Regions from separate parts of the Thauera sp. ZXT1-4 genome, predicted to be linked through region 4. Evidence: predicted binding sites of a transcription regulator. Region 4 holds the regulator's gene; each other region holds the start of a gene.
The links. Region 4 encodes sigma-54, which starts transcription at its own class of promoters, with help from an activator protein. Its sites were predicted from a motif close to TGGCACGCTTNCTGCTNA; they were not measured.
Positions count from the first base shown of each region.

Region 1 (4,189 bases), on a different contig from region 4:
CGCAGCGAGTTCGGGTCGAAAGCGTTGAGCTGGACGCCGGCGTTCATGACCGCAGCCTCAGATGATCTCGAGTTCGGCGCGCAGCGCACCCGCGGCCTTCATCGCCTGCAGGATGCTGACCAGGTCCATGGGATTGGCGCCGAGCGAATTGAGCGCCTTGACCACGTCGGCCAGATTGCCGCCGGCACGCACGTTATGGATGCTGCCACCGTCCTGACGGATGTCGACCTGCCCCTGGTTCTCCGCCACGACGGTCACGCCCTGCGACAAGGGATTGGGCTGGCTGACCTGTGTCTCGGCGTTGACGGTGACGGTGAGATTGCCGTGCGAGACCGCAACATTCTGCAGCGTGACGCGCTGGTTCATCACCACCGAACCGGTACGCGAATTGACGATCACCTTCGCCACCTGCTGCTCCGGCGTCACGCGCAGGCTCTCCAGTTGCCCGAGAAACGCGACGCGATGCGACACGTCCGCCGGCGCCAGCACCTGGATGCTGCGGCCATCCAGCGCGCGCGCGGCACCCGGGGAGACGGCATTGATCGCGTCCACCACGCGGCGGGCGGTGCCGAAATCGGTTTCGTTGAGCTCCAGCATGACGTAGTCGCCCTGCCCCACCGACGAGGCGACCCCGCGCTCCACCGTAGCGCCCGCGGGAATCCGTCCCGCTGCAAGGTGGTTGATGGTCTGCGCCGCGCCGCCGGCCTGAGCGCCCGCGCCGCCGACGACGAGGTTGCCCTGCGCCACCGCATAGACCTGCCCGTCGGCCCCCTTGAGCGGCGTCATGACCAGGGTTCCGCCGCGCAGGCTCTTGGCGTTGCCGATCGAGGACACGGTGACGTCGATCGCCTGGCCGGGCCGCGCGAAGGCCGGCAGGCTCGCAGTGACCATGACCGCCGCCACGTTCTTGAGCTGCATGTTGGTGCCCTGCGGCACGGTCACACCCATGTTGCCGAGCATGTTGACGATGCTCTGCTTGGTGAAGGGCGTCTGCGTGGTCTGGTCGCCACTGCCATCGAGACCGACGACGAGGCCATAGCCGACGAGCTGGTTCTCGCGCACGCCGGCGATCGAGGCAAGGTCCTTGATGCGCTCGGGTGCAGCCTCGGCTGCGGAGCTGAGGAAAATGCCGGCGGCCACGGCGGCAACCGCAGCGCGCAGCAGGAAGGGCTGGATCCGGAACATGGCGAACCTCGATCAGAATGGCAGGACGGCAAGGAAGAAGCGCTGCAGCCAGCCCATCGTGTTGGACTGGTCGATGAAGCCGCTGCCGCGGTACTCGATGCGCGCGTCGGCCACCTGGGTGGACTGGACGGTATTGGTGGACGTGACGGTGTTGGGGTCGATCACGCCGGAGAAGCGGATGAACTCGCTGCCCTGGTTGATCGCGAGCATCTTCTCGCCCGACACCAGCAAGTTGCCGTTGGGATAAACGTCGATGACGGAAACGGTGATCGTTCCATTGAAGGCATTATTCGCGCTCGCCGCCCCCGTTCCGTTGAACTCGGACTCGACCCCGGCCTCGATGTTCAGCCCATTGAGGCCGCCCAGGGGCAGACGCGACGATGCGGTAATCCCCCCCGTCATTCCGGACCCGCGCGAGGCATTGGTGTTGGCGTTCTTGGTCGCGGTGTTGCGCTCGACCAGGTTGATCGTGATGATGTCGCCGACATGACGGGCGCGCCGATCCTCGAACAGCGGCCTTGCGAGCGCGGCCTGGTAGATCGCGCCATTGGCGGGCGGCATTGCCGCGCGTTCGTTCGGGCGCACGCTCATCGGCTGATGCACCGCCGTGGGCGGAACGGTGTCGATGGACGCACAACCCGACAGCAGGGCCACGATCAGGAGCGCAAAGGCGCGGATGCTGCGCATGACCGTTTCCTCAGAGCTGGGTGAGCCGACCGAGCATCTGATCGGACGTCGAGATCGCACGCGAGTTGAGCTCGTAGGCGCGCTGGGTGACGATCATGCTGACGAGTTCCTCGGCCACGTTGACGTTCGAGGTCTCGACATAGCCCTGGTTGATCACCCCTGCGCCATTGGTGCCCGCCTCGGTCGGCGTGGCTTCGCCGCTCGACGCGGTCTCGTAGAAGAGGTTCTCGCCCGCGCTCTGCAGACCGCCCGGGTTGATGAAGGTGGCGATCTGAATCTGCCCCACGGGCTGCGGCTCGACCTGATTGGGCAAGGTCACGGTGACGGTGCCGTCCTTGCCGATGGTGATCGATTTGGCGTCGGCGGGGATCTGGATGCCGTCGAGCAGCGGATAGCCGCTGGGGGTGACGACGTTGCCCTGGTTGTCGAGTTGCAGGGCGCCGTCCCGAGTGTAGGCGGTCGTGCCGTCGGGCATCTCGATCTGCAGAAAGCCATTGCCCTGGATCGCGACATCGAGCGCGCCGCCGGTCTGTTGCAGGCTGCCCTGCGTGAAGATGCGCTCGGTCGCGACCGGTCGCACGCCAGTACCGATCTGCAGGCCGCTGGACACCTGCGTCTGCTGCGTGGTCTGTGCGCCCGGCTGGCGCATGGTCTGGTAGAGCAGATCCTCGAACACGGCGCGTTGCCGCTTGTAGCCGTTGGTCGATACGTTCGCCAGGTTGTTGGAGATCACGTCCAGCGAGGTTTGCTGGGCATCCAGCCCGGTCCGGGCGGTCCACAGTGAGCGGATCATGATGAAGTCCTCTGTTCTGCCTTGCCGCTGCGGCAGGTTTTGCCGCAGCGTGGCGGCGATTGCCGCTTTTTCACGGGATCAGTCTAGCCTTCGGTCAGGCCAGGCCATTGCAGGATAAGCAACGCAAAAACCGTGCTAATCGGCAGGCCAAGCGCGGAAGGGCTCAGCGCCAGGCGAGCACCTGGCTGGCTGCGCGGTCGTTGGCCTCGGCGGTCTGCAGCATGCGGACCTGCATCTCGAACTGGCGGGCGAGCGAGATCATCTGCACCATCTGGTCGGCCACGTTGACGTTGCTGCCCTCGACGTAGCCGCCCGCGACCTGGACGTTGGGGTCGACCGGCGCTGGCGCTCCGTTGGCAAGGCGGAACAGGCCGTCGTCGCCACGCACGAGTTCCGCCTCGGGCGGGTTGACCAGCTTGAGTTGGCCGACGAGGTTGACGACGCCATCGTCCGGATTGATCGAGGAGATCGAGCCGTCCCGGCCGATGACGATCTCGGTGTCGGGAGGCAGCGTCACCGGCCCGCCATCCCCGATCACGGGTAGCCCCTCACGCGTCTGCAGCACCCCCGCGGGGCTGAGCGTGAGGCTGCCGTTGCGGGTGTAGGCCTCGCTGCCGTCGGGCTGCTGCACCGTCAGCCAGCCCTTGCCTTCCAAAGCCACGTCGTAGGGACGCCCGGTGTACTGGATCGTGCCGGGCGTGAAGTCGTTGGCGACGCTGGCATCGACCGCGAACGAGCGCGTGCGGAAAGCTTCGGCCTGGACCTCCACCGCACGCAGTTTGTGCAATTGCGAGCGGAAACCGGTGGATGCGGCATTGGCGATGTTGTTCGACACCGCGGCCTGCTGGTCCATCGTGCCCTTGGCACCGGTCATCGCGGTGTAGATCAGGCGGTCCATGTTCGACTCCCTTGCTTGTGTCGGCCGACGGCCGGCTCAGGCATCAGCGCAGGTTGACCAGCGTCTGCAGGATCTGGTCCTGCGTGCGGATCGATTGCGCGTTGGCCTGGTAGTTACGTTGCTGAATGATCATCTGCACCAGCTCCTGGGTCAGATCGACGTTGGACTCCTCGACCTGGCCGGCGGAGATGACGCCGTTGAGCCCGTTGCCCGGCTCGCCGCGGGCGAAGCCGCCCGACTCCGGCGTCTCGACCCAGTAGTTGTTGCCGATGGGCGACAAGCCGTTGTTGTTGCGCACGGTCGTCAGGTTGACGATCGCGATGTCCTTGGTGATGCCGTTGGTGTAGCGCGCCTGGATGACACCGTTGCGGCTGATCGCCAGGCCGGCGATCTCGCCGGGGGAAGAGCCGTTCTGGGTCAGTTCGCGCGGCGTGGACTTGCCGCCGAACTGGGTGATCAGCGACATATCCACGTCGATCACGCTCGGGTCAGCGTCCGGACCAAGGTTGGAATTCAGGACGAAATTGCTGGGCGGAACGAGCTTGCCGAGCCCATCGAAGCTCAGCGTCGCATTTGCTGTGATCGGCGGCGGCGGCACCGTGTTATCGACAACGGTGTAGACATCC
Region 1 is NZ_JBQWSN020000001.1:242,797-246,985, reverse strand. Features, by position in the region: gene flgJ (flagellar assembly peptidoglycan hydrolase FlgJ) at 1-47, opposite strand, end outside; gene ACUH78_RS01240 (flagellar basal body P-ring protein FlgI) at 58-1,185, opposite strand; gene ACUH78_RS01235 (flagellar basal body L-ring protein FlgH) at 1,198-1,872, opposite strand; gene flgG (flagellar basal-body rod protein FlgG) at 1,883-2,665, opposite strand; gene flgF (flagellar basal-body rod protein FlgF) at 2,829-3,563, opposite strand; gene flgE (flagellar hook protein FlgE) at 3,607-4,189, opposite strand, start outside.
Region 1: the regulator sigma-54 is predicted to act here: its motif matches at 2,786-2,803, upstream of flgG (flagellar basal-body rod protein FlgG).

Region 2 (4,189 bases), on a different contig from region 4:
CACCAGCCGCGCGGGCACGCTCGGAAGGGGTGAGACTGGCAACGAAGGGTACTGCGGTGGCAGCCGCGGCAAGTGCGCCTGCACCGGAGGTAGCAATCAACAGTTTACGACGCTGGGAAGCGAGGTCGGAACGTGTATCGGACATGGCGGGACGCTCTCCGGGGGAAACGTTCGTCGGACCGGCAGGGAATGCGCGGGGAAGAAAAAAGGCGAAGCGGGTCGGGGGATATCGTCGGGCCAGCGCTGCCGGGGGCAAGACCGTTGAGGGGGGGACGATCATGCAGCGATCACGACTCGTCCCGCTTCGCACGACACTACATAAGCAACGACCGTGCCAGCTCTCAAAACACCCGAAAATAAAGCCAGTGTAGCGCGACAGAACAGGTGCCGAGCCGCCAAACTCCGCCAAACCGCCATTTCACCTGCCATTTCGGTCAGTTTGGCAGCACCCCCTGCCCCCCTCACTGCCTTTCCACCGCGCTCGCAGGCGACCAGCTCCGCGCGCGCAGGCTCCTGACCCCGGACTCCTGACGCCAGGTCCGTCTTCCCCCACGCCCTAGCCACCCCGGTCCTCAAGCAGGCCGAGCTCACGCAGACGGCGGTACAGCGTGCGCTCGCTGATGCCGAGCTTCTGTGCCAGCTCGCGCCGGCTGCCACGGTGGCCACGCACCGCACGCAACATCGCCTGGCGCTGGATCTCGTCGAGGTCGACCGATGCACCTTGCACGGTGGGAGAGGGAATCGCGGCCACGCCAAACATGTCGTCCTCATCAGGCACCGGGTCCAGCACTTCCTCCGGCAGATGCTCGGGACCGATGATGTCTCCATCGCACATCAGGCTGGCACGTTCGAGCACGTTGCGCAGTTCGCGCACGTTACCCGGAAAGGGGTAGTCGCACAGCACCCGCATGGCAGCGGGTGACAGCGACAACCTACGCTGGGGTGCCACCCGTTCGAGCAGCGCCTCGATCAGCGGCGCGAGGTCACCCTCCCTTTCGCGCAAGGCCGGAACACGAATCGGGAACGTGTTGATGCGGAAGTAGAGATCCTGGCGGAAGCTGCCCTCGGCAATCATGCGCTTGAGCGGGCGATGCGTGGCCGAGACCAGGCGGATGTCGGCGCGCCGCAGTTCAGTCGAACCGACACGGCGGTAGGTGCCGGTCTCGAGCAGGCGCAGCAGCTTCACCTGCATGCCGAGTGGAATGTCGCCGACTTCATCCAGAAACAGGGTGCCGCCACTGGCCGCCTCGACCAGCCCGGGTTTGCGCGCGGTGGCACCGGTGAAGGCACCGCGCTCATGGCCGAACACCTCGCTTTCGAACAAGGTCTCGGGGAGCCCCGAGCAGTCCACCACAACGAAAGGCCCTTCGGCACGCCGGCTGGCCTCATGCACGGCCGCAGCGAGCAACTCCTTGCCCGTTCCCGATTCGCCCTGCAGCAGCACGCTCGCATCGGACGGCGCCACCCTGGAGATCAGCTCGAGCATGTGCTGGAAGGCTGGGGAGCGCCCGATCATGCCCTGATGCTCGGTCGCGCCGCGCGCCACCTGCATGGGCTCCATTTTTTCGATGAACCAGGCGATCTCTCCGCTGGCGTCGCGTATCGGCGAGAGCTCGATGTTGACGTATTCCTCCCCCCGCGGCGTGTGGTGCAGGTGCAGCACGCGCTCGCGCTGACCCGACTGCAGGCTGCGCGCAAGCGGACAGGACTCGCCCGCCCGGTCACACGGCACGCTGTAGTGGTGCGATACGTCGTAGCACGCCCGCCCGACCACGCTGCGCCCATCGCCGAGCGCGCTGCGATACGCCGCGTTGGCGGCAATGATGCGGTAGTCCCGGTCGCACAGGATGTGCGGCTCGGCAAGGGTTTCGAGAAAGGATACGAGTTCGGGCAAGGGACGTGAATCGGGTTGCATGGCTGCCACTCATGACGGTTTATACGCCACCAGTCTGCCACCGTGACAGAAAACACGTCAATGCCGACGTGTGTATCCCACCGGAAAGTCTTGATTTACATCAAATCCAGAACATGACAGGAACTGGCACGGCTCTTGATTAAGGGAGCGCACCGACAACCGGAGCCCCTCATGAACACCACCGATCGTCGCCTGGTGCGTGAAATCACCGTGGTCATCGTCATCAAGCTGATGCTCATCACCGCACTGTGGTGGGCCTTCATCCGTGACGCGAAGGTGCCGGTCGATCCCGGCGCCATGGCCGCCCAGGTTGCCACCCCTGCAAGCTCAAAACTACACACGACATCTGGAGAAACCCATGGTCAGTGAGCAACTCGTCGACCTGTCGCGGCTGCAGTTCGCCGCCACGGCGATGTACCACTTCCTGTTCGTGCCGCTCACCATCGGCATGGTGTGGATGCTGGTCATCATGGAAAGCGTTTACGTGATGACCGGCAAGACGATCTACAAGGACATGACCCGCTTCTGGGGCAAGCTGTTCGGCATCAACTTCGCGCTCGGCGTCACCACCGGCATCACGCTGGAGTTCCAGTTCGGCACCAACTGGGCCTACTACTCGCACTACGTGGGCGACATCTTCGGCGCGCCGCTGGCGATCGAGGGGCTGATGGCCTTCTTCCTCGAATCCACCTTCATCGGCCTGTTCTTCTTCGGCTGGGACCGCCTGTCGCGCCAGCAGCACCTGCTGGTGACGATCCTGATGGCGGTGGGCACCAACCTTTCGGCGCTGTGGATCCTGATCGCCAATGGCTGGATGCAGAACCCGGTGGGCTCGGAGTTCAGCTACGAGACGATGCGCATGGAACTCACCGATTTCTGGGCGGTGGTGTTCAACCCGGTGGCGCAGGGCAAGTTCGTGCATACGGTGTCGGCGGGCTACGTGACCGGGGCGATGTTCGTGCTGTCGATCTCGGCCTGGTACCTGCTGCGCGGGCGCGACGTGGAGTTCGCCAAGCGCTCGTTCCGCATCGCGGCGGCCTTCGGCTTCGCCTCGATCTGCTCGGTGATCGTGCTCGGCGACGAGTCCGGCTACGCGCTGGGCGAAGCGCAGCAGACCAAGCTCGCGGCGATGGAGGCGATGTGGGAGACCGAACCCGCGCCCGCCAGCTTCAACGTCATCGCCGTGCCCAACGAAGCCGAGATGAAGAACGACTTTGCGATCCACATTCCCTGGGTGATGGGCCTGATCGGCACGCGCTCGCTCGACAAGGAGCTGCCCGGCCTCAACCAGATCTACGCGCTGAACCGCGAGCGTGTGAAGGTGGGCGTGGAGGCGGTGAAGCTGCTCGAGGCGCTGCGCAAGAACCCTCAGGATGCGGCCCTGCGCGAGGCCTTCGACAAGGTCAAGGACGACCTCGGCTTCGGCCTTCTGCTCAAGAAATACGTCGCCTCCATGGACGACGTCACCCCCGAGCTGATCGACCGCGCCGCACGCGACACGCTGCCCAAGGTGACGCCGCTGTTCTGGACCTTCCGCATCATGGTGGCGTTGGGCTTCGCGATGCTGGCGCTATTCGGCCTGGCCCTGTGGTACTCGATCAAGGGCGACTTCGCACAGCGGCCGTGGCTGCTCAGGTGGGCGCTGTGGTTCTTGCCGATGCCCTGGCTGGCCTGCGAGATGGGCTGGTTCGTGGCCGAGTACGGCCGCCAGCCCTGGACCATCTACGGCGTGCTGCCCACCCATTTGTCGGTGTCGACGCTGACGGTCAACAGCCTTTACGGCTCGCTCGCCGGCTTCGTCGGCTTCTATACCCTGCTGCTGATCGTCGAGATGTACCTGATGGTGAAGTTCGCCCGCCAGGGCCCGGGCAGCCTGGGCACCGGCCGCTACATGAACGAAACCCACCACGCCCACGCCTGATCCGGAGCGGACATCATGATCTTCGACTACCCGACCCTGAAACTCATCTGGTGGCTGCTGGTGGGCGTGTTGCTCGTCGGCTTCGCCATCATGGACGGCCACGACATGGGCGTGGGCACGCTGCTGCCTTTCGTCGGCAAGAACGACGAGGAGCGCCGCGTCGTCATCAACACCGTCGGCCCGCACTGGGACGGCAACCAGGTGTGGTTCATTACCGGCGGCGGCGCCATCTTCGCCGCCTGGCCGATCGTCTATGCGACCGCCTTCTCGGGCTTCTACTGGGCGATGCTGGCGGTGCTGTGGGCGCTGTTCTTCCGCCCGGTGGGCTTCGACTACCGCAGCAAGATCCACAA
Region 2 is NZ_JBQWSN020000002.1:253,255-257,443, reverse strand. Features, by position in the region: gene petA (ubiquinol-cytochrome c reductase iron-sulfur subunit) at 1-145, opposite strand, end outside; gene ACUH78_RS03365 (sigma-54 interaction domain-containing protein) at 557-1,915, opposite strand; gene cydP (cytochrome oxidase putative small subunit CydP) at 2,087-2,284, shown strand; gene ACUH78_RS03355 (cytochrome ubiquinol oxidase subunit I) at 2,274-3,836, shown strand; gene cydB (cytochrome d ubiquinol oxidase subunit II) at 3,852-4,189, shown strand, end outside.
Region 2: the regulator sigma-54 is predicted to act here: its motif matches at 2,040-2,057, upstream of cydP (cytochrome oxidase putative small subunit CydP).

Region 3 (4,189 bases), on a different contig from region 4:
GGCGCCAACGACGCGGATTTCCACTTCACCGGCGTCAACTGGGGCCGCGACCTGCCCGAGCCCGACCTGGTCGCCGACCTCCGCAACGTGGTCGAAGGCGACCCCAGCCCCGACGGCAAGGGCGTGCTCGCCATCCAGCGCGGCATCGAGGTCGGCCACGTGTTCTACCTCGGCACCAAGTACTCCAAGGCGATGAATGCCACCTTCCTCGACGAGGACGGCAAGCCCAAGCACTTCGAAATGGGCTGCTACGGCATCGGTGTCACCCGCATTCTGGGCGCCGCGATCGAGCAGAACCACGACGCCCGCGGCATCCTCTGGCCGCGCGCGATCGCGCCCTTCGAGGTGGTGATCTGCCCGGTGGGCTGGGGCAAGTCCGAGGCCGTGCGCGACGAGGCGCAAAAGCTCTACGACGCGCTTATCGCCGCTGGCGTGGACGCCATCCTCGACGACCGCGACGAGCGTCCCGGGGTGATGTTCGCCGACTGGGAACTGATCGGCGTGCCGCACCGCGTCACCATCGGCGACCGCGGCCTCAAGGAAGGCGTGGTCGAGTACCAGGGCCGGCGCGACGCCGAAGCGGTCAAGCCGCCCGCCGGGGAAATCCTGGGCCATGTGCTCGAGCGCCTGAACCAGGGCTGAGCGCGGGAAGATCCGCATGCGCCCTTTACCCGCCCCGTTCCGCCAGTTCGCCGCCGCATGTGCGTTCGCGGTGGCGGCCGGCGGCGCACACGCCGGGGCGCAGCAGTACGAGCCCATGGCCGCGAGCGTACGCGCCGCGCTATATGCCGCAGTCAGCGATGCCGCGGCACCGACGCTGCCGATTCCGGATGCTGGCGAGCGCGCGCAATGGCTCGCCGAGATGTCACGCCGGCTGGCGAAGCGCATCCCGGACGAGGCCTACCGCACGGAACTCCTCACCAGCATCCACTACGAGGCCACCCGTGCCGGGCTGGACCCGCAGATGGTGCTGGGCCTGATCCAGGTCGAGAGCGCCTTCCGGAAATACGCGATCTCGTCGGCAGGTGCACGCGGCTACATGCAGGTGATGCCATTCTGGATCAAGGTCATCGGCCGCGAGGACGACAACCTCTTTCACATGCGCACCAACCTGCGTTACGGCTGCACCATCCTGCGCCACTACCTCGACATCGAGAAGGGTGACCTCTTCCGCGCCCTCGGCCGCTACAACGGCAGCCTGGGCAAACCGCAGTACCCCAACCTCGTGCGCACCGCCTGGGAAAAGCACTGGACCTGGACGCCTCAGCAACTCGCCGCGGCGGTCCGCCCCCCGCCCAACGAGGCCACCCGATCTCGCTGAGTGTCGCCTCAGCCCGCCACGGCGGCGAGTGGGCGCGGCTCGGCAGGTTTGCCTTCGATCGCGCGCAACCCCTCCTTGGCGACGGCGCTCAGCGCCTGCACATCGCCCGACAACTCCCCGCCTTCCTCGATCAGGATCTTGCCGTAGCGGATCTTGCCGCTCACGCGCCCGGTGGCGTGAATCAGCAGTTGCTTGCGCGCCGTGAGCTCGCCCTCAAAGTGGCCGTGGATCTCGGCAATGTCGATGCCGACCGTACCCTTGTAGGCGCCCTTCTCCGCGATGCGCAGCACACGGCTGTCCATCGTGGCCTCGACCCGACCTTCCACCACCAGCGTGTCGCAATCCAGGATCTCGGCGCCCTTGAGCTTTACCTCCGGGCCAACGATCAGGCGGCTCTCCCCCGTGCCCTCTGCGGCAGGCGCACCCGCCTTTTCCTCCAACCGCTCGCCGACGTCGTCGCGCCCAGCCGTGGTGCCTGTTTGCGGGCTGGTGCGGGCGGTCTCCGGCGTGGCCGCGGAAGACTGGCGCTCACCGAAAGCCGTCGCTGAACTGGCAGCGGTGCCGCTCCCCGCCGGGCGCCCGTTGCTGCGGCTGGAGGCGGTTTCGCTGCTTTTGTGGAACAGATTGGGCTTGTTGAACATGATTTCTCCTTGAGTCGGGGCTGCAGCCCTGGCGCTACAGACCATACCCTTCTAGCAAACACCATGCCTGCGCAGAAATCGGCATTGTGCTCAGATACTTGGCAACCGCAGTCCGGCGCGGGACGGAGCCTCATCCAGGCTGCAGGGGAAGAACTGTCGGGCGATGGCGACAGTTTTTCTGCGTGGACACGCAAGCCGCTGAAGCGCCCGCGCTTGCACATGTCGCCCGCAGGCGACACCCGCACGGCGCTTACGTTGGCTTGCATTTGCACGCTCTGCCCGGGGCGTTTCCTGGCCTAGACTCGCGCGGGTCGGCTGCTCCAGCGCCACTCGATCGTCATGAATCGAACGAAGCGTGGAGTGGGCGCGCGTTCAAGCAAACCCCACCGTTTTCCGCAGAGCAGCTTCCATGCCACGCCTGTCCTTCCGCGCCATCCTGTTGCTTGGCTTCCTGCTGGTGGCCGGCATCCTGAGCACCATCACGGTGAGTGGGTGGCTGAGCATCGAAGCCCTGGCCCACCGGATCCATGATGAAAACCACACCGCGCTGACGCTGAGCGCCGCTACCGCAAGACTGTCCGAGCGCAGCGTCGATCTCGAGCGCGCGGCGCGCCAGTTCATCGTGCTCGGTGACCACGCGCTCGTCGAGCGCTTCCAGGTAGCGCTCGACGACGCCCAGATCACGATCGCCACCCTCGAATCCAGCGCGGGAAGCCCTTCCGGGCCCCTCGCTGCCTGGCGTGAGGCCGCGATGCGCATCCACCGCGCCATCCTCGCCGGACAGGGCGGCGCCCCCATGCCACTCCTCGACGAGGACTTCACCGCCCTGTCCGTACAGGCCGCAGCGCTGGACCGGCAGCTGCGCGCAAACCTCGCGCAGCGCAACCAGGCGCTGTTGCAGTCCCTGGACGCAGCCCGCGACAGCGTGATCCTCCAGATTGCCATCGCGCTCACCGTCTCCGCCCTGCTCGCCGCGGCGAGCGCCTGGTGGTTGCTGCGCCCCCTCGTGCGTATCGAACAGGCGATCGGCGCGCTCGGCGAGAACCGGCTCAGTGAGCCGATCCGCATCGCCGGCCCGGCCGACCTGCGCCAGCTCGGCGAACGCCTCGACTGGCTGCGCCTGCGCCTCGCCGAACTGGAAGCGAACCGCAACCGGGTGCTGCGCCACGTCTCGCACGAGCTTAAAACCCCGCTGGCCTCGCTACGCGAAGGCATCGCCTTGCTCTCCGACGGCGTGCTCGGCGAGCTCGACGCGCGCCAGCGCGAGGTCGCGAGCATTCTGGAACACAGTACGCAGGCGCTGCAGTCACGCATCGAGCAGCTCCTGCAATACAACGCGAGCCAGTTCGATGCGCGCAGGCTGGATCTGCGTGACACCGCCCTGCTGCCGCTGCTGCGTGAGGTCGGCGCCGAACAGCGCCTGCTTGCCGAGAGCCGGGAGGTCAGCATCCATGTCCGTGGCGACGCCCCGGCCGTGCGCGCCGATGCCGGCAAGCTGCGCATCGCCTTCGCCAACCTGCTGACCAACGCCATCGCCTTCAGCCCGATGGGCGGGCGCATCGAACTGCTCGCCGGCAGCGACGGCGAACAGGTCGTCGTCGACTGTCTGGACGAAGGACCGGGCATCGACCCCGACGAACTCGAACGCGTATTCGAACCCTTCTATCAGGGACGCCACAATCCCCCCGCCCCGGTCCAGGGCAACGGGATCGGCCTGGCCATCGTGCGTGAATTCGTCACGGCCCACCAGGGCAGGGTACGTGCTCTCCCGAGCGCCTGCGGGGCGCATTTCCGAATCGAGCTGCCATATGCCTGAACAGCACCGTGCCCGCCTCACCGGCCACCGCCTCACCGGCCACCACCTCACCGGCCACCGCCTCACCGGCCACCGCCGCCCCGCCACGCTCCTGCTCCGGGCCACGGCGATGGCCTGCATCTCCCTGGCCGGCTGCACCGGCCTCCACGATCGCACGACATCCCCCGGGGCAATCGTCACCGCGCCCGCCGACACCAGCGCACATGAAGCCGCCCAGGAGCGTCTGCATACCGCAGTGCAGGCTCTGCAGCCCGGACAGGCGCGGCTGCAGCAGGCCCGCCGTGCGCTCGAAGGCCTGCTCGCCGATGGCAGCACCGAAGCCCGCGCGCACCACCCCTACGCGCGCGCGCTGCTCGAGCAGATCCGCGAGCGGCAACGCCTGATCGCACACAACGAGCAGCTCGTACGCGA
Region 3 is NZ_JBQWSN020000014.1:38,475-42,663, reverse strand. Features, by position in the region: gene ACUH78_RS12070 (proline--tRNA ligase) at 1-642, shown strand, start outside; gene ACUH78_RS12065 (lytic transglycosylase domain-containing protein) at 659-1,321, shown strand; gene ACUH78_RS12060 (bactofilin family protein) at 1,330-1,962, opposite strand; gene ACUH78_RS12055 (sensor histidine kinase) at 2,372-3,778, shown strand; gene ACUH78_RS12050 (hypothetical protein) at 3,771-4,189, shown strand, end outside.
Region 3: the regulator sigma-54 is predicted to act here: its motif matches at 2,014-2,031, upstream of ACUH78_RS12060 (bactofilin family protein).

Region 4 (4,189 bases):
ACATCTGGTGGATGTGTGCCGCATCCGGCGCATTCAGCAGTGCTTCGCGGAATGCGCGATCGCTGAACATCTGCGCAAGCTCGGAGAGCAACTGCAGATGTGTCTCGTTGGCCTGTTCGGGCACGAGCAGTACGAACAGCATGCTGACCGGGCGACCGTCCGGCGCATCGAACTGGACTGGCGTGGCCAGGCGCAGGAAGGCGCCCGCTGCATCCTTGAGACCCTTGATGCGGCCGTGCGGGATCGCGATGCCCTGCCCGAGGCCGGTGGAGCCCAGGCGTTCGCGGGTGAACAGGCTGTCGAAAACGGTGCTGCGACCGATGCCCTGGTTGTTCTCGAAAAGCAGGCCGGCCTGCTCGAAGACGCGCTTCTTGCTGCTGGCGTCGAGGTCGACCACCACATTGGGAAGTGGCAGGAGTTGGGATATCAGGCTCATTCGCAGGTGTGCAAACACGACGCCCCGGTCTTCCAGGTCGCCGGGGCGACTGTCGTTCCGGGGCGGGCGCCGCAGGCGTGGTCAAAACGCGCGCATTATAACCACAACCGCGCCCCGGTCATGGGGCTGTAACGAAAGGCTCAGTCCTCGGGGGTCTGGTGCTTCAGCGACTCGTGGTTGTGCTCGGCCATCTTCTGCTTGTATTTCTGCACCTGGCGGTCGAGCTTGTCGGTCATCGAGTCGATGGCGGCGTACAGGTCGGCATCGTCGCTTTCAACGAAGATGTCCTTGCCGCGCACGTGCAGGGTCACTTCGGCCTTCTGCTTGAGCTTCTCGACGGAGAGGATTACCGCAACGCTGGTGACGTTGTCGAAGTGGCGGATGACGCGATCGAGCTTGGAGGTGACGTAGTCGCGGATGGCCGGGGTAACTTCGACATGATGCCCGGTGATGTTGAGATTCATGGTGACTCCTGTGGTTGTCAGATGGATTTGCGCATGCTGACCGGCGGGATATTGAGGGATTCGCGATACTTGGCGATGGTGCGCCGTGCGACCACGATACCCTGCTGGCCTAGAATCTCGGCAATCTTGGCGTCGGACAGCGGTTTCTTGCTGTCTTCGGCTTCCACCAACTGGCGAATCAGCGCGCGAATCGCCGTGGAAGAGGCCGCCCCACCGGTGTCGGTGGCGACATGACTGCCGAAGAAATACTTGAGCTCGAATACGCCGCGCGGTGTCGCCATGTACTTTTGCGTGGTCACGCGCGAAATGGTCGACTCGTGCAGTTCAAGCTGGTCGGCGATCTCCCGCAGCGTGAGCGGGCGCATGGCCACAGGGCCATGATCGAAGAACTGCCGCTGCTGGTCAACGATGGCCTGGGAAACGCGGAGGATGGTGTCGAAGCGTTGCTGCACGTTGCGGATCAGCCAGCGTGCCTCCTGCAGCTGGCCGCCCAGTCCGCCGCCCTGGGCGCGGTTCTGCTGCAGCAGGCTGGCGTACAGGCGGTTGATGCGCAGGCGCGGCATGGCGTCCTGGTTGAGACTGACCGACCAGCGCCCGCGCACCTTGCGTACGACCACGTCGGGCAGCACATAGCGCGTCTCGCTGGTGGAATAGCGCGAGCCGGGGTGCGGGTCGAGGCTGCAGATCAGTGCGTGCGCTGCGCGCAGCGCTTCGTCGTCCGAGCCGGTGAGCTTCTTCAGTTTGGCGAAGTTGCGTTCGGCGAGCAGTTCCAGGTGCTTGGTGGCGACCTCGAGGGCGAGTGCTCGCGTCGCGCACTCGGGCAGTGTGCGCAACTGCAGCGCAAGACACTCCTGCGGCGAGCGCGCGCCGATGCCCGCTGGTTCGAGGTTTTGCACGTGGTGCAGGGCAATGCTCAGGTCTTCGAGTTCGATGCCCGATTCGGGCGGCAGCAGTTCGAGCAGTTCCTCGAGCGGCTGATGCAGATAGCCGTCATCGTCCAGCGCCTCGACGATGAATCGCACCAGTGCGCGGTCGTGATCCGACAGCGGCGACAGGGCGATCTGCTGATCGAGGTGGTCGCGCAGCGCGATGCCGGCGGCCTGAAACTCTTGATAATCGACGTCCTCATCGTCCTCGCTGCGGCTGGAGGCCCCGGTGCCCACGCTGGACCAGTCGATGCCTTCATCCTCGCTGCTGCCCTCTCCGCCTTCATGCTGCAGGGCCTCGCTGCCGGACTCGGCGGGGCCTTCGCCCTGCGGCGCTTCCTGGTGGGATTGTTCGCTGGGCGTGCTTGCGGCGGCGGGCAGGAACTCGCCTTCGCCCTCCTCGCGCTCGAGCATCGGGTTGTCCAGCAGGAAGCGCTCGATCTCCTGATTCAGCTCGATCGTCGATAGCTGCAGCAGCTTGATCGACTGCTGCAGTTGCGGCGTCAGTGTGAGGTGCTGCGAGAGCTTGAGCTGGAGACTGGGCTTCATGGCGTGAGGAGGGGCGCGCAGTCAGAGCCGGAAGTGCTCGCCAAGGTAGACCTGGCGCACCTGCTCGTTCTCGATGATCTCGGTCGGTGCGCCACTGGCGAGCACACGGCCTTCGCTGATGATGTAGGCGCGATCGCAGATACCGAGCGTCTCGCGTACGTTGTGGTCGGTGATCAGCACGCCGATGCCGCGCTCCTTCAGGAAGCGGATGATCTTCTGGATGTCGATGACCGCGATCGGGTCCACGCCGGCGAAGGGTTCGTCGAGCAGGATCAGGCGCGGATCGGTGGCCAGCGCACGGGCGATCTCGCAGCGGCGGCGCTCGCCGCCCGACAGCGAGATCGCGGTGCTGTCGCGCAGGTGGTGGATGCCGAGTTCGATCAGCAGCTCTTCGAGCCGCTCGCTGACATTGCGCTTGTCCAGCCCCTGCAACTCGAGCACCGCCTGGATGTTCTCGGCCACGGTGAGTTTGCGGAAGACGCTCATCTCCTGCGGCAGGTAGGAAAGGCCCAGGCGTGCGCGGGCGTGGATCGGCAGATGGGTCAGATCCTTCCCGTCCAGGGTGATCTGCCCGCCGTCTGCGCGCACGAGGCCGACGATCATGTAGAAGCAGGTGGTCTTGCCTGCGCCGTTGGGTCCGAGCAGGCCGACCACCTCGCCCGAGCCGACCTCGAAGCCAACGTCGTGCACCACGGTGCGCGCCTTGTAGCGCTTTTGCAGTCCTGCGACCTTAAGCAGACTCATCGTGGGGCTCTTTCAGCAGCTTGCGGATCAGTTCGGGTGCAAAGCCCCGGGTTTGCAGGAAGCGCGCCTGGCGGGCCCATTCACGGGTCTCGCTGGGCGGCGTGGAAAATCGGCCGCGCAGCACGCTGCGAGCACGGTCGAGCTCCGATTCTACGCACTCGGTCGCGAGCGCAGCGTCGATCAGATCACGGTCGATTCCGCGCAGTGTGAGCTCCCTGCGCAGCCGTGTCTCGCCGAAGCGGGCCGACTTGCCGCGCACGAAGGCTTCGGCATAGCGGCTGTCGGACTGCAGGCCGAGTTCGCCCATGCGCGCGATCACGGCCTGGATCTCGTCGTGCTCGCCATGCGAGGCGAGCTTGCGCGCCAACTCGGCACGCGAGTGGTCGCGGCGGGCGAGGTGGCGAAGCGCGCGCTCGCGCAGGCTCGGCTCGCCCATGTGCGCGGCTCCGCTCAGGCCTCGGCAGGGGCGGAAGCCGGGCTGGCAGGCGCCATCTCGGGCAGGCCGACCGCGGCGCGGACCTTGTTCTCGATCTCGCGTGCGAGCGCGGGATTGTTGCGCAGGAACTCGCGCGAGTTGTCTTTGCCCTGGCCGATCTTGTCGCCGTTGTATGCGTACCAGGCGCCGGACTTGTCGACGATCTTGCGCTCCACGCCGAGGTCGATGATCTCGCCCTCGCGTGAGATGCCCTCGCCGTAGAGGATGTCGAAGTGCGCTTCCTTGAATGGTGGCGAGACCTTGTTCTTGACCACCTTGACGCGGGTCTCGGACCCGACCACTTCGTCGCCCTTCTTGATCGTACCGGTGCGGCGGATGTCCATGCGCACCGAGGCATAGAACTTGAGCGCGTTGCCGCCGGTGGTCGTCTCCGGGCTGCCGAACATCACACCGATCTTCATGCGGATCTGGTTGATGAAGATGACCAGGGTATTGGTGCGCTTGATGTTTGCGGTGAGTTTGCGCAGCGCTTGCGACATCAGGCGGGCCTGCAGGCCGGGGAGTTGGTCGCCCATCTCGCCTTCGATCTCGGCCTTGGGCGTGAGCGCGGCGACCGAGTCGACCACCACGATGT
Region 4 is NZ_JBQWSN020000006.1:148,475-152,663, forward strand. Features, by position in the region: gene ptsN (PTS IIA-like nitrogen regulatory protein PtsN) at 1-436, opposite strand, end outside; gene hpf (ribosome hibernation-promoting factor, HPF/YfiA family) at 577-900, opposite strand; gene ACUH78_RS07305 (RNA polymerase factor sigma-54) at 918-2,375, opposite strand; gene lptB (LPS export ABC transporter ATP-binding protein) at 2,397-3,119, opposite strand; gene ACUH78_RS07315 (regulatory protein RecX) at 3,106-3,555, opposite strand; gene recA (recombinase RecA) at 3,570-4,189, opposite strand, start outside.